2 regions of the Brevundimonas sp. S1H14 genome follow, and region 1 is predicted to be linked to the other one. Evidence: predicted binding sites of a transcription regulator. Region 1 holds the regulator's gene; the other holds the start of a gene.
The links. The regulator LexA, encoded in region 1, represses DNA repair genes until DNA is damaged. The targets are predictions, from matches to a motif close to ATGTTCNCNANNTGTTCT.
Positions count from the first base shown of each region.

Region 2: a site for LexA is predicted at 2,567-2,584, ahead of RSD66_RS03815 (ImuA family protein). Genes of this name have one in related genera too.

Region 1 covers NZ_CP136679.1:2,071,882-2,076,294, reverse strand. Annotated here, with positions in the region: gene RSD66_RS10105 (DUF4131 domain-containing protein) at 1-298, shown strand, start outside; gene RSD66_RS10100 (ComEC/Rec2 family competence protein) at 283-1,896, shown strand; gene lexA (transcriptional repressor LexA) at 2,079-2,783, opposite strand; gene RSD66_RS10090 (prolyl oligopeptidase family serine peptidase) at 2,938-4,413, opposite strand, start outside.
Region 2 covers NZ_CP136679.1:783,003-787,415, reverse strand. Annotated here, with positions in the region: gene RSD66_RS03830 (DUF2493 domain-containing protein) at 1-267, shown strand, start outside; gene RSD66_RS03825 (DUF3363 domain-containing protein) at 576-1,823, shown strand; gene RSD66_RS03820 (SOS response-associated peptidase family protein) at 1,837-2,415, opposite strand; gene RSD66_RS03815 (ImuA family protein) at 2,615-3,373, shown strand; gene RSD66_RS03810 (Y-family DNA polymerase) at 3,288-4,413, shown strand, end outside.

The DNA of each region.
Region 1 (4,413 bases):
GCCGCGCTGGGCGACCCTGATCCTGCTGATGCTGGCCTGTTTCGCGGGCGGACTGGCGGTGGCCAAGCTGAGAACAGACGCTGTGGCGGCCCCGATCGCGCCTGCGAACATGGCGCCGACCCAGGTCGAGGGCTGGGTCATAGACGTGGACTCGTCCGGCCAGAATGGGGCGCGCGTGGTGGTGGCGCCTGTGCGCGTGCGGGGTCTGGCGCCTGAGCAGACGCCCGAGCGGCTGCGCGTGACGGTGAAGGGGGCGCCCCGCCGCCCGGCGCGCCGATCCGGGTGTTCGGCATCCTGAACCCGCCGCCGCCGCCCGCCAGTCCCGGAGCCTACGATTTCGGCCGCAACGCCTATTTCAAGGGGATGGGCGGGACCCTGTTCGCCCTGGGCCCGACGCGTCCGGCGGCTCTCGCCCCGCCGCCGTGGCGGGTCAGGGCGACGATGAAGGTCAATGCGGCTCGCTATGCCCTGGCTGAAAGGATCGTGGCGCGTCTGGGCGAGCGGACCGGCGGGGTGGCGGCGGCCATGACGACCGGTCACGAGACATGGATTCAGGATCCGGATCTGGACGCCATGCGGGATTCCGGGCTGGCGCATATCCTGTCGATCTCGGGTCTGCATATGGCGGTCGTGGGCGGCTTTGTCTTCTTTGCGGCCCGCCTTCTGGTTGCGGCGTGGCCGTGGCTGGCGTTGCGTGTGTCGGGCAAGAAGGCGGCGGCGATTGCGGGGTTGATCGCGGTCGGGACCTATCTGGTCATCTCGGGCGCGCCGCCGCCGGCCGAACGCGCCGCGATTACGGCGTCGATCGCCTTTCTGGCGATACTGACGGATCGGCAGGCCGTGACCATGCGGGCGCTGTCGGCAGCGGCCTTTGTCGTCCTGTTGCTACGGCCCGAGGCCGTCGTGACGCCGGGGTTCCAGATGTCGTTCGCGGCGACGGCGGCTCTGGTCGCCCTGGTCGAGGTCTGGCCGCGTCGCATCCGCGAACTGTCCGTTCCCTGGCCGATCGCCGCCGTTCAAAGGTTTGCAAGCTGGCTGATGGCTGCCTGCGCCGCCAGCCTGGTGGCGGGGATGGCGACCGGGCCGTTCGCCATGCAGCATTTCAATCGCACGGCCGTCTATGGGCTGCTCGCCAATATGGCGACAGCGCCGCTGGCGGATTTCGTCATGATGCCTGCCTTGGCGCTAGGCGCGGCGCTGGAGCCGCTGGGGCTGGGCGCGCCCTTCCTGTGGGTGGCGGGTCAGTCGGTGGACGCCATGCTGGCGATCGGACACTGGGCGGCCAATCTGCCCGGCGCAGTGAAGGCGATTCCCAGCGCCCCTGCGGCGGCCCTGCCGGTCGCCTTTCTGGGCATATTGTTCATGTGCCTGTGGCGCGGATGGTGGCGGTTGCTGGGGCTGCCTTTTGCGGCCGCTGTGCTGATCTGGCCGCGCGCGGCGCCGCCGGATATCTGGATCGGCGATGGTGGAGCGAATGCGGCCTATCGGCTGGAAAGCGAGGCGGTTGTGGTGCGGCCTGCGGTTCGCAGGTTCGCCATCGATCTGTGGTCCCGGAGACGAGGGCTGGAGCCGGTCGCGCGGTCGCCCGAGGGCTGGACCTGCAAGCGTTCATTCTGTGCGCGGGACGGCGAAACGGGGCCGCTGGCGCTGTGGTGGGGCAAGGCGGCGCCGACGGCCGAGCAGTTGGATCAGATGTGCCGTAGCGCGCAGGTTGTCAGCGTGCGCGCCGTGATCGCAACCCTGCCTTCGTCATGCGAAGGGCGGTTGGTGTTGGACGGCGCCGACTACGCGCGCGGCGGTTCGGTGGAGCTGTGGCGGGAAGAGGCAGGCGGATGGCGCGCCTTGTGGGCGGCTGAGGTGCGGGGACGGCGACCGTGGAACGGGCCTCCCTCTTAACCCGCTCATCCCGGCGGACGCCGAGATCCAGTAAGAGCCATATGTGCTGTCGCTGGCCAGGGGAGGCCGGCGGACAATCAAACGGCCCCGCTTGCGGCCAAAGCACTGGGTCCCGGCGTCCGCCGGGATGAGCGGGCCGGGATGAGCGGAAAGAAGGCGCGCGTGGGGCCTCTGCCCCGTCCTCAGTGATATCGGCGCAGCAGGCCGACCAGCTTGCCCTGAACCTCGACCTGATCGGGGCCGAAGATGCGGGTCTCATAGGCGCTGTTGGCGGGTTCCAGCGCGATGGATTGGCCCTTCTTGCGCAGGCGTTTCAGCGTGGCTTCCTCACCCTCGACCAAGGCGACCACGATCTCGCCGGAGGAGGCGTTTTCGACGCGTTTGATAATGACGGTGTCGCCGTCGAGGATGCCGGCCTCGATCATGGAATCGCCTTCGATCTCGAGCAGATAATGCTCGCCCGCGCCCAGCATGGCCTCAGGGACCGGCAGGCGCTCGCGTTCGTGCTGGATGGCGGCGATGGGGGTGCCAGCGGCGATCTTGCCCAACAGGGGCAGGTCGCGGACATCGTTGGCGGCCTCGGCGACGGCCGGTCGCGGGCCCAGGCCGCCGCCCTGGATGACGTCGGGCTTAAACGGGGCGCGGCCTTTTGAGGGGGCGGCGGTCGTCGCCTGTTCCGGCAGCTTCACGACTTCCAGCGCGCGAGCGCGGTGGGCCAGACGGCGGATGAAGCCGCGTTCCTCAAGCGCCGTGATCAGGCGGTGGATGCCCGACTTGGACGCCAGGTCCAGCGCCTCCTTCATCTCGTCGAAGGAGGGCGACACGCCCGTTTCCCGAATGCGCTCATGAATGAACATCAGGAGTTCGTGCTGTTTCTTCGTGAGCATGGCGGCGAATCCAGAACAAGGCGTGAACCGTTGGTGATGTTCTGTAAGTGTTCTGGTTAAAAGTCAACTAACGCCACGCTTAAGGCTCTCAAAGCAAAAACCCGCGCCTGCCGTTCGACGGCGGGCGCGGGTTTCGGTCCGTGCTGTGCTGACGTTAGCGAGCGGTCGGGGCGCCGTCCTTATAGCGCTCGAACCATTCGATCATGGCGTTCATGCGCGCGGCGTTCTGGGACGGACGGACGGCCAGGCTGTGGCCGACGCCGGGGATCTTCACCAGGGCCGTGGGCACGCCGCGCAGTTGCAGGGCGGTGTAGTACTGCTCCGACTCGCTGACCGGGGTGCGGTAGTCCTCGTCGCCGACGACGACCATGGTCGGGGTCTTGACGTTGCCGACCAGCGACAGCGGCGACCGGCGCCAGTAGGCCTCCGGGTTCTCCCACGGATATTCACCGAACCAGTAGCGGGCGAAGAAGGCCGGGTTGTCGGCCGTCAGCACGAAGCTGGCCCAGTCGATGACGGGCTTCTGGACCACGGCGGCCTTGAAGCGGTCGGTCTTGCCGACGATCCAACTGGTCAGCACGCCGCCGCCCGAGCCGCCGGTGACGAACAGGCGGTGGGGATCGGCGACGCCTTGAGCGATGACGGCGTCGACGCTGCTGATCAGGTCGTCATAGTCGTTCGACGGATAGTTGTGGTGGATCAGGTTGGCGAACTCGTCCCCATAGGAGGTCGAGCCGCGCGGGTTGACCGAAAGAACGGCGTAGCCCGCAGCTGCGAACAGCTGGTTGTCGGTGGCGAAGTGCGGGCCATAGGCGGCGAACGGGCCGCCGTGGATTTCCAGCACCAGCGGATAGCTCTGGCCCTCGACGTAGTCGGCCGGCAGGGTCAGCCAGCTTTCGACCGCGCGCTGGTCGTGAGACGAGGCGACCTGAATGCGGCGCACCTCGCCCAGGCGGCGGGCGCTGAGGAAGTCCGCGTTCAGGCGGGTCAGCTGAGTGCTGCGGCCGCCCTTCAGGAGGTGGACATCGGCCGGACGCATCGGCGTGCCGCGCGTAAAGGCGATGGCGCCGTCGTCGGCCACGGTGAAATCGCCGCCGGTGTAGGGACGACCGAAATCGTCGCCCGTCAGGTCTTCGATCAGGGTGGTGACGGCGCCGTCCAGCGAGACGCGGGCGACCTTGGTGCGCCCCTGATCGTCATAGGCGACATAGACCGAGCGGCCGTCGCGGCTCCACACGGGCGATTTGACCGAGCGGTCCAGGTTCGGCGTCAGCACGCGGCTGTTCGAGCCGTCGGCGTCCATCACATAGAGGCGGGTGTTATGATAGCCCATCCGCTGGTCGTCATAGCCGAGATAGGCGATGCGGCGTCCGTCGGGTGAGGCGACGGGCGAGTTGTCCGGCCCGGCGCGGCTGGTCAGGGCTGTCAGGCCGCCGGTCTGCACGTCCAGGGCGAAGACTTCGCTGTCGGCGGCTTCGCGCTGCCAGTCGGGTCGACGGTTGGCGCTGAGATAGAGGATGCGGGAATCAGCCGACCAGGACAGGCCGCCGCCGTGGTTGAAGTCGCCGTGAGTCAGTTGGCGCGCGCCGCCGCCCTGGGCGCCGACGACGAAGACATGGCGGAAACCGGG
Region 2 (4,413 bases), 1.3 Mb from region 1:
TCCGAGAAGCTGGCGATCAAATGGGCCCAGCAGAAGGGGGTGAAGCTGATCCTCGCGCGGGCGGATTTCGACAGGAACGGAAAGGCGGCTCCCTTCCGGGCGAACGACGAGTTGATCGCGCTGGAGCCGGAGGTCTGCCTGACCCTAGTCCATTCGCTGGCCGGGGTGCGGGAGGATCAGCGGCCGTTCGGACCGGCGCTCAATCTCCGCCAGAAGGCGATGGAGAACGGGCTGCGGCACGTGCCCATCAGAGCCCGGGCCGCCTGAGACACACGCCCTGGATCAATGACCCGCTCGGCTTCGGCCGGGCGGGCTTTTTCTTGTCATCCGGCGGGCTTGAAGCGGTCTGAACGCCGGGATCGCCACGTCTTGCCGAGGTTTGATCGGCTGTGTTCACTGTTGGAGAGGCTGGTTGGAAATCGTCAGATTGAGGGCTTAGGGCAAGATAAAAGAGGGGTTTTGGCCTTCTGTTTTTTACAGACCGGGCAGACACTTGTGAGGATTGCGGAGACCGACGTCGACTTGCGCTGAGTTGACGCCTGATTCCGCGCCGACGACAGGCCGGAGCGTCGATCATGCAGGTCCGAACCGCCATCGAAGTACGCCTCGCCCAAGCCTCGAAGGATGACGTCTCGACCTTGAGCGTGCGTCTTCCGCAGGGGTTGAAGTCGGACAAGACCAGCGTCCGGATCGCCATGTTCCAGAGGCTCGCGGCCTCGCGTCTGTTTGCGTATGGGGACCGCGCCGGCTGTCTGCGCGCGGCCCAGAACCGCTCGGGTCGTCCCTTCCGTCTCGACGTCCGGCAGCGCGTCACGGTCAAGGCGCTGGTGTCCCGGCACATGGGCAAGGGGTTCGCACGGGGCGCGGCGCTGGCCGCCCACATCGCCTATCTCGGCCGCATGGGCGCCGGAGAGGACGGCGAGCGCGCGGCCTTCTTCGGCCCGGTGCGGGAACGAGTCGATGCGGCCGGCGCCACGGAGGGCTGGGCGAAGGACCGGCATCATTTCCGCTTCATCATTTCACCGGAGCACGCCGATCGGATTGCGGACCTGCAGGGCTACGCAAGGGAGGTCATGTCGAGGGTCGCCGACGATCTCGGAGAGCCTGGTCTGAACTGGATCGCCGTCTGCCATTTCGACACCGACCAACCCCATGCCCATGTGCTCGTGCCGGGTCGGCGAAGCGACGGCCGGGATCTCGTCATCCCGCGCGACTACATCGGCTACGGCTTTCGCGCCCGAGCCCAGGAAGCGGCCCAGGAACGCCTCGGAGACCTCAGTCGTCAGGACGCCGAACGCCGCGTGTGGCGTGAGACCGAGGCCGACCGGTTCACCGCCTTCGATCGCCGTCTTCTGGCGGCCGCGGACGCCGACGGCTGTGTCGATGACGGGATCGGGGTCGCCGACGCCTGGACGGCCCTGACCCGGGGACGGCTGCGCCATTTGGAGACACTGGGCCTCGCCGTAAGAACCGGTCGACGCCTCCGACTGGCCCCGGATATGGAAGCCCGACTTCGGAGGCTGCAGCTTTCGAAGGACGTCATCCGCACCCTCAACCAACGGCGTCTCGACGGCGCGCGGTCGGCCGAACAACTGGGCAAGGCGCCGGTCCCGGGCAAGGTCGTGAAGACCGGCTTCCACGACGAACTGGGCGGCTCCCCCTATGTGGTGGTGCGCGCCGCAGACGGCTCCGAACACTATGGTCGGCTGGGCGTCGGCCAAGCCGCGCCGACTATGGGAAAGACCGTTACTCTTTCGCTCGATGCGCGCGGTTTCGCCCAGGTTCTCAGCGGCAAGCAGCTGGGTCAGGATCGGGGTCGGTGACGATTTGCGGAACTCATGCCGCTTCCGGGAAGACCTTCTCGACCGACAGGCTGCCCTTTGGGAGGGCACGCAGCAGTTCGGCCTCGGGCTTGCGGAGATCCAGCCAGTCGAGGGCTGCTTCCGACCTCAACAGCACGATCTGGCGATCGTGATAGGGAGTGATGTCCGGTCCCGGCTCGGTGGTCAGCATGGCGAAGGCGCCGTCTCGAACCAGGCCGGCGACCCAGAAGATCGGCGCGTCGGCCATGGTGAAGCGCCATTTGGTCTTTCGCTTCTGACCCGGCTCGGCGGCGGTGAACTCGAAGAAGCCGTCGGCGGGGATCAGGCAGCGGGTGACGCCGTCGAAGGATCGACCGTCGGATCGGAAGTTGAACACGGGTCTTCCCTGCGGCGACTTCCAGGCCCAGGGCGACACGATCAACTGCGAGCCGTCAGGGCCCCGGGTTTTGATGGGCGCCCGGTCACCGACACGGATCGAGGCCATGGATCCGAAATTGGGCATGCCGCCGGGGAAGACGAGACGGTCGCCGGTTCGGTTGAAGGGGTCGATCACCTCGTCGAACGGCAGGATGAGCTGATACTCGTTGCACATGCGGGCCTCCCTCTTTGATCTCCATTGATCGCCGACTCCTGAAGAAATGCCAGCGCCCCCCGTCTCCAGACGTTCCGGGAGGTGGTCCACGGAGCCCCGGCGACGGGGATAAAGGATCGGCGAAGGTTGACTCTTCGCTCGATCCAGAACCAGAACATTACAGGAACATCTATCAGCCTTGCGAACAGGAGGGCTTCTCATGCACGCCGGCCTGCCTGCTGGACTCGACAATTTGCGCGATCGAATACGCGCCCTGGAGCAAGGGAGCCGAAGCGCTGCAGGCGTGCTGCCGTTCGGAGTGCGTGACCTGGACAGCCGCCTGCCCGGCGGCGGCCTGTCGCTCGGCGCCCTTCACGAGGTCGCCGGCGGAGGCGAGGAGGCCGTGGACGGCGCCGCCGCAGCCCTCTTCGCGGCCGGGATTGCAGCGCGGCGTCCCGGCCAGGTTCTCTGGTGCGTGACCCGTCCCGACCTGTTCGCCCCGGCCATGAGCCAAGCCGGTCTCGGGCCTGGTCGGGTGATTTATGTCGAGGCCGGGGACGAAACTTCACTCCTCGCCTGTTTCGAGGAAGGGCTTCGCCATCCGGGTTTGGCTGCGGTCGTGGCCGAGACCGCCCGCCTCAGTCTCGTCGCGTCCCGACGGCTGCAGCTGGCCGCCGAAGGCTCGGGCGGCCTGGGTCTGGCGGTGCGGCGATGGCGACGGGCTTCGGACGCCGCCGACTTCGGCCAGCACACCGCCTCCGCCACCCGCTGGCGCATCAGCCCGGCCCCCTCCTCGCCCTTGCCCGTGCCTGGCGTGGGGCGCGCGCGCTGGTTCGTCGAACTCCTTCGCTGTCGCGGCGCCGCTGCCGCGGATTTCACCCTGGAAGCCTGTGATGAGACGGGTCGTCTCGCTCTACCTGCCCAACTGGTCCGTCGATCGTCTGATGCGAGGGCTTGGCGAAGCCGCGCCGCCGCCTGACCTTCCCCTGGTCCTGACGGGTCGGTGTGGGCGGCGACGGGCCGTGCTCGCCGCCAACCCGGCGGCCAGGGCCCAGGGCGCCCGCGTCGGCATGGCCGCCACCCAGGCCCAGGCCCTGATCCCCGGCCTTGACCTGCGGGAGGCCGATCCGAAGGGCGACGAAGCCGCGCTCGGTCGTCTCGCCGTCTGGGCGATGCGCCGATACGCGCCCGTCTGCCAGCCGGTTCCGCCGGACGGCCTGGCGATCGACGCCACCGGAGCCGCCCACCTGAAGAGCGGAGAGGCGGCCATGCTGGCGGACATGATCGAGCGGCTGGGAGCCGAAGGCGTCGCAGCCGACGCCGCGATCGGACCGACCTATGGCTCCGCCCATGCGGTGGTGCGTTTTCGGCGCGCGCACCGTATCATCCCGCCGGACGCCATCGACGCGGCTATCGGGAGCCTGCCGCTGGCGGGCCTTCGCCTGCCGTCGGAGCTGATCGCACATCTGAACCGCATGGGTTTCGACTGCATAGCCGATGTCGCGCATCGCCCGCGCGCGCCTCTCGCGCTTCGGTTCGGTCATGAGCTCGGCCGCCGCATCGACCAGGCCTACGGGCGCATTGAAGAGCCGCTTATCCCGGTCGAGGCCCCGGAGATTCCCACAGTTTCGCGGATGTTCGGCGAACCGATCGGCGCGCCGGAAACCCTGGCCCGCCATATCGCGGCTCTCACCTCGGAGCTATGCGCGGCGCTGGAGGTCTCCGGGCTGGGCGCTCGACGTCTCGACTGGCTGTGTTTCCGCGTCGACAACCGGATCGAGACGCAGAGGGTTGGACTGGCCCGGCCGAGCCGCGACGCCTCGAGATTGACGCGTCTGCTGAGCGATCGGATCGAGAAGATCGATCCCGGGTTCGGCATCGAGCGCATGACCCTGTCCGCGGTCCAGGCCGAACCGCTTCACTGGCGCCCCGACGAGAGCGTGCTGGGACTGGCGGAGAGGCCCGATCTTTCCGATCTCGTCGATCTGCTGGCTAACCGCATCGGCGCGCAGCGGCTCT